Regions from separate parts of the Cytobacillus sp. FSL R5-0569 genome, predicted to be linked through region 3. Evidence: riboswitches for the same ligand, from Rfam matches in the RefSeq annotation. Region 3 holds a riboswitch; each other region holds the start of a gene.
What was found. Region 3 has a riboswitch for lysine ahead of MKX78_RS23140 (transporter substrate-binding domain-containing protein). Riboswitches for the same ligand answer to the same signal wherever they lie in the genome.
Positions count from the first base shown of each region.

Region 1: linked by a shared signal. The riboswitch ahead of MKX78_RS17355 (aspartate kinase) and the one ahead of MKX78_RS23140 (transporter substrate-binding domain-containing protein) in region 3 are both predicted to bind lysine.
Region 2: linked by a shared signal. The riboswitch ahead of MKX78_RS19410 (Na+/H+ antiporter NhaC family protein) and the one ahead of MKX78_RS23140 (transporter substrate-binding domain-containing protein) in region 3 are both predicted to bind lysine.

Region 1 is NZ_JBBOWW010000001.1:3,426,936-3,429,210, forward strand. It holds gene MKX78_RS17355 (aspartate kinase) at 1-795, opposite strand, end outside; lysine riboswitch at 950-1,130, opposite strand; gene uvrC (excinuclease ABC subunit UvrC) at 1,200-2,275, opposite strand, start outside.
Region 2 is NZ_JBBOWW010000001.1:3,833,578-3,835,852, reverse strand. It holds gene MKX78_RS19420 (DUF72 domain-containing protein) at 1-240, shown strand, start outside; gene MKX78_RS19415 (YunC family protein) at 302-604, shown strand; lysine riboswitch at 729-913, shown strand; gene MKX78_RS19410 (Na+/H+ antiporter NhaC family protein) at 1,086-2,275, shown strand, end outside.
Region 3 is NZ_JBBOWW010000001.1:4,568,414-4,570,688, reverse strand. It holds gene MKX78_RS23145 (methyl-accepting chemotaxis protein) at 1-602, shown strand, start outside; lysine riboswitch at 733-917, shown strand; gene MKX78_RS23140 (transporter substrate-binding domain-containing protein) at 1,047-1,892, shown strand; gene MKX78_RS23135 (amino acid ABC transporter permease) at 2,075-2,275, shown strand, end outside.

The DNA.
Region 1 (2,275 bases), 1.1 Mb from region 3:
AGATACCCTTGTAATATCATCTTCAAAAGCAACCCCTCTAACAACTAAGTTCTCTTCCATTTCCGCAACCTCCTCTATAATTGTACCTTCTTCTCGTTCCATACTAGAACGTACTTCAAGCTTTACATTGTAATTTTTTGCAAACTCAACTGCTCTTGGATGTAGAACGCCTGCACCAAGATTAGCTAATTCAAGCATTTCATCGTATGAGATAGATGGAAGCTTTCTTGCATTTTTTATATAGCGTGGATCAGTTGTGAATACACCTGTTACATCGGTGTATATATCACATTTGTCCGCTTTTAATACTGCTGCAAGAGCTACGGCTGTTGTATCAGAGCCACCCCGACCTAATGTCGTTATTTGGCCAGTCTCACTTAAACCTTGAAAACCCGCTACGATAACAATTCTCCCTTTCTTTAACTCTTGTGAAACAGGTTTTGTGTCAATATCAGTGATTCTTGCGTCACCATGTACTGATTCCGTTTTAATCCCTGCTTGCCAGCCCGTATAGGAAGTTGCCTCATAACCTTTTGAATTTAGTGCAATTGTTAATAAAGAGATCGTAACTTGCTCACCTGTAGATAACAACATATCCATTTCTCTCTTACTCGGAGCGGGTGATAATTCTTTTGCCATACCAACTAATTGATCAGTCGTTTTGCCCATAGCCGACACAACAACAACGATATCATTACCATTATTTTTTTCTTCAATGACACGGTTGGCTACATTTTGAATATGATCAACCGAGCCTACGGAGGTTCCACCAAATTTTTGTACAATTAAGCCCACTTTTCTCCCCTACTTTCAAGTCATTCGTTTTTATTCCCTGCCGCCTGTATGTACAACCAACACATTTCTACCCATATTCGGCATAAAAAAAAGCAATGAGATGAAACCCATCCCATTGCTGTGTAGTCAAACGTATGAACAATCTACGTACACACAGTGAGATAGCCCTCCAAGACAGATAGTCTTGACAATCCTGCATTTATTCAATGCAGAACCAGCGAAGAAAATATTGAGTCTTTCTTCACTTCGGCGAATATTCCCTTTCAAAGTCCTTCAAACGAAGCTCAATCTTCTAAGGAACTTTTACTAATGAAACTCGCACCTCTACCTTCACTTTCAAGTTAAAAAGTGATTTGATATAAAGTTAAAAACACTATACCATATTTGTTTTTTTCAGACAATGTCTATTCATGTAACTTTTCATAAAGTTCTTGTGCAACTTTTAATGGTAAGCCAGATTCCCTAAGGTCTTCTACACTAGCTGATTTCATTTTTTTTACAGAACCAAAATCTTTTAATAACTGCTTTTTTCTTTTTTCCCCAATACCATCAATTTCATCAAGAAGTGACTGAAATGCACTCTTTCCACGAACTTGTCTATGAAATGTAATCGCAAATCGATGCACTTCATCTTGAATACGTTGTAATAAATAAAATTCCTGGCTATTTCGAGCGAGGGGAATGATCATTAATGGATTTCCATAAAGAAGTTGAGATGTTTTATGCTTATCATCTTTGACTAATCCTGCTAGTGGAATATCTAAACCGAGTTCATTCTCAAGCACATCTCGAACGACTTCAACATGTCCTTTTCCACCATCAATGATAATTAAATCAGGTAGGGGTAGCCCTTCTTTTAAAACCCGGCTATATCTCCGTCTCGTCACTTCCCTCATAGATTCATAATCATCTGGTCCTTTAACTGACTTAATCTTATATTTCCGATACTCCCTTTTTGCAGGCTTACCATCGATAAAGACAATCATTGCTGAGACAGCATCGGTACCCTGGATATTGGAGTTATCAAAAGCTTCAATGCGATAGGGTGTGTAAATTCCTAGCTCCTCACCTAAGCTTTCTATTGCATTCACCGTTCTTTTCTCATCACGTTCAATAAGCGAGAATTTTTCTTTTAAAGCAATCTTTGCATTTTTATAGGCAAGTTTCACTAGTTCTTTTTTTCTCCCTCTTTGAGGAATAAATATTTTTACATCCAAAAGCTGCTCAGCCATCGTCAAATCAACAGAGTCTGGCAAGTAAATTTCCTTTGGTTTAAAATGATTAGCTTGTTCATAAAAACGGCCGAGATAGGTGAGCATCTCTTCTTCAGGCTCATTATAGATTGGAAACATAGATACATCTCTTTCAATAAGTTTCCCTTGCCTAATAAAAAATACTTGTACACACATCCAACCCTTATCAACCGCATAAGCAAACACATCTCGGTCAGTAAAATCCGTCATTGTAATCTTTTGTTTTT
Region 2 (2,275 bases), 730 kb from region 3:
GGATGGCAAAATAAAAAACAACCAAATTGGCGTGAAGTTCGCTATCTATACCGTTATAATCACCAGGAATTATTGGAGTGGGCAGAGCGATTAAAGCAATTACAAAAAGAGGCGAAGGAGGTCTATGTACTATTTAATAATAATTCTGGTGGTGACGCAGCGGATAATGCGAAGGAAATTCTAGAAATATTAGGAATTGAATATGAGGGATTAGCTCCAAAACAACTCGGTTTATTTTAACTAATGAGTACACCGAATCTCTACCTATAACATAAATTGTTAAAGGGAAGGGGGGACGGTCATGGTTGAATTAAAGCCTGTTATTTTGGATGGTCATACGTTTATGACTGTATCCGTGGAGCTGCCAAAAACTAATTTGTTAGTCGTATCAAATGATAAAGGATATATCATGTGTGGTGCATTAGACGTTGCGTTATTAAATGAAAAATTAAAAGATCGCCATGTCATTGCTGGTAGAGCAGTAGGGGTAAAAACGATTCAACAGCTAATAGATGCACCACTTGAATCAGTCACTTTTGCTGCAGAGGAATTAGGCATTAAAAAAGGGATGATCGGTAGAGAAGCGCTATTAAGAATGGTATAGGTTATAGTATCCTACTATATCTTAAAAATAATAAATTTATGAATATTTTAGGTTTTGATAGAGTTTTGCATAAATAATTATATTTTGATATAATGTATAACAATTGAATAATGCCTTATCAATCCGATGGGGTAGAGGCGCAAATCATCATTAGTAATCAATGTGAGGATGACAACAGTGAACTTTGATAAAAGGGAGATTTGCCGAAGCAAATAGGTACGTCAATATTTATTTGTTGGGGTTGCTCTTAATAGGAGTAACACTGTCATTATGGAGGTATATTAACCATAATGGGGAGCTACAGTCGTGATGGAGAATAACGTTACTTCTTGAAGGGTAATGATAGAATCTCTATCGTTACTCTTTTTTTATTATCAATTAAGGATCAAAGAAAAGTGGAGGATACCTTTCTCTGATCGTTAATTGATATGAGACGCATTCGTTCATGTCTATAGCTCCTATACTAATAGGAGGTCTTTTTATGACAGGTACATTTATTTCTGTGCTGCCACCTTTGGTAGCGATGCTTTTGGTTATACTAACAAAAAGGGTGATTCTCTCCCTTGGTTTAGGGGCGTTAACAGCAGCTATCATAATTGGAGGATATCAACCGCTAGATACGCTACAAATATTTTTCTCGTCGTTTATAGCACTTTTTATAACAGATGAAGGGTTAAATACTTGGAATATATTCATTCTATTATTCTTACTTATTCTTGGTAGCATTACTGCATTTATTTCACTATCGGGTGGTAGTCGTGCCTTTGGTGAATGGGCAATGAAGCGTGTGAAAACGAGAGTGGGTGCACAGTTATTAACCGTAGTTTTAGGTATGATTTTGTTTATAGATGATTATTTTAATGCGCTAACAGTTGGACAGGTATCTCGACCTGTTACCGATCGACAAAAAGTATCACGTGTAAAGCTTGCTTATTTAATTGATTCAACATCCGCACCTTTATGTGTTATTTCGCCTATATCAAGTTGGGGAGCATCAATTATCGCCTTAATTGGCTCGATTTTAGTGTCTCATAAAATAACTGATTATAGTGCTTTCTCTGCTTTCATGCAAATCATTCCGTTAAATTTTTATGTGTGGGCGGCAATCATAATGGTGTTTATCATTGTTGTTGGGCAAATTGACTTTGGTCCGATGAAGAAACATGAGAAACAAGCTATTGAACAAGGAATTCTATTTGATAAGAAGAAACAGTTGAAAGACGAAGTTCAAGAAGAATTACCTATTAGTACGAAAGGGACTGTTGGTCATCTTGTTTGGCCAATCATTGTTTTATTTATTGGAACAGTGAGTATGATGGCTTGGACAGGCATTAATGGTGCAGAGGGGAATGTGTCGTTAGTATCCTTATTAGAAAACACAGATGTGGCCTTATCATTAATTGTCGGAGGATTATTGAGTTTAGCTGTTGCTTACGTACAATTTGCTCAAGTATTAAAGAAAGATGATAAACTAACGAGTAATTTTTATTTGAAAGCTACATGGGTTGGGATGAAATCTATGTTTGGATCAGTATTGATCTTAATTTTTGCCTGGTTACTCGGAGATTTGATTAGTCAACTAGGTACAGGGGAGTACTTGGCTAGCGTTATTAATCAATCGAATCTGAGTCATGATTTTATCCCTGTTATCCTATTTATTATTGCGGCACT
Region 3 (2,275 bases):
TGACAGCATCGACGGTATCAGATGTTCATTCAAGTATGGAACAAGTGAATAAATTATTAGCAGGCATTAAACAAATTGCCGATCAAACTAATTTACTCGCATTAAATGCAGCAATTGAATCAGCAAGAGCCGGAGAGCATGGGCGAGGGTTTGCGGTCGTTGCAGATGAAGTAAGGAAGTTAGCTGAGCAAAGTGCTGAAATCACGGTGGCGATCTCTGAAGTGACGAATACTCTTTTCACTCAGTCTCTTGAAGCACGTAAAAGCTCTCTTGAAGGGGAAGGTGCTGTAAAGCAGGGACAAGCACTTCTAACAGAGATATCTGCCTTTTTCAACGAGATACAAACATCATTACAAGAAAACAACTTAGAGTTAGTGAGAGGTGTCAATGAAGTTTCCGCTGCCACAGAAAAATTTGAACAAATTCAAGAGCAGATTGAAAATATGGCAAATATATCAGAGGAGAACGCCGCAGCTACAGAGGAAATCGTTGCTATCATAGAAGATGAACATGAGATGGTGTCAAACGTAAATCATTCGGTAGCGGATATTAATCGTTTGAGCATACAGTTAAAAGAGTTAGCTTCAAGCCAACAAGCTTAACATTGGTAATTATGCTCTAATCAAAAGGTTGTGCGAAAAAAGGACCAATTTTCCATAGAGTTTATATTGACAGACGCTATTAAACTATTGTAGCCTAATAGATATCAAATTGAATAAACCTCACTTTTTCTGGTGGGGTAGAGGCGCGGTATTTAACAGTCTTTAGTAGAGTGATAAGGCATGATGAGACTAAAGAGAAGGAAATATCGCCGAAATGTGCTATACCCGTTTGTATAGCATGTTGGGTCTGCAGTGAATAATTGCAGGACTGTCTTAATAAATTTACCCGATTTATTAAGGTGCACTATCTCTAAAATGGGAAAAGTAGAGGATTTAGGCGGAAGAATAACAAGGACCTGAGTTCATCTCAGGTCTTTTTTTGTTATTCTTTTTCTTAATTCGGAATAGTTTAATTAGTAGAAAAATATATTAGGGGGAATAGAGATGAAAAAGAGATTTGCTTTACTAGCTATGGCTTTAGTACTGAGTATGTTTCTAGCTGCTTGTGGTTCAAATGATGAGGCTGAAGGAAGCACAGGTTCAGGTGGAGAAGATAAAGACGTTTTTCGCGTAGGACTAGAGGCGGGTTATGCGCCATTTAACTGGACGCAAATGGATGATAGCAATGGCGCAGTAGCAATTGAAGGTAATTCAGAGTTTGCAGGCGGTTACGATGTTGAGATTGCGAAGAAGATAGCAGAAGGTTTAGGAAAAGAGTTAGTAATTGTGAAAACAAAATGGGATGGATTAGTACCATCATTAAGTTCAGATAAAATTGACGCTATTATTGCTGGTATGTCACCAACAGCAGAACGAAAAGAAACGATTGATTTTTCCGATAACTATTACGAATCTGATTTAGTCATGGTAGTGAAAAAAGGTGGCGATTACGAAAATGCCACATCCATTCAAGACTTCAGTGGGGCAAAGGTTACTGCCCAATTAAATACATTTCATTATTCAGTAATTGATCAAATTGACGGCGTACAACAGCAAACAGCTATGGAGAGCTTCCCTGCTATGCGTGTTGCATTAGAGTCTGGAATTATTGACGGCTATGTTTCTGAACGTCCGGAAGGTGTAAGTGCTTCAGCTGCTAATGATAACTTTGCGATGGTTGAATTTACTGAAGGATTTGAGACAAGTGAAGAAGATACTGCCATTGCAGTAGGGGTGAAAAAAGGTAGCGAATTAACAGATAAAATCAATGAAATCCTTGCAGATATTTCTGAAGAAGAGCAAAAAGAATTAATGGATGCTGCTATTGAGAATCAGCCAGCGGCAGAATAACTAAATGAGCCGGCTGCATGAGATGTAGCCGGTTTTATATCGAGAAGAAGGTTAGGAGAGACATGAGAAATAAACAACTAGGGTAGCGCATCCTCTCCGTCGTATTAAACCTTTGAAGCGCAAATCCTTAGCAGATTGATTGGTAATGGCCAATCATGATGAGAGAAAAGGAGATCATTGTTATGAGTATAGAATGGATTATTCGCATCGTTGTCGAATATTGGCCAATGTTTTTACGAGGCGCCGGTGTGACATTAGTCATTGCCTTAATTGGTACCGTTTTCGGTGCCCTAATTGGTTTGTTGTCAGGCATTCTTCGAACAATACCAATACCTGAGAATGGTCCTAAACGGTTGTTATTAAAAATAGTGAATTTCTTGTTA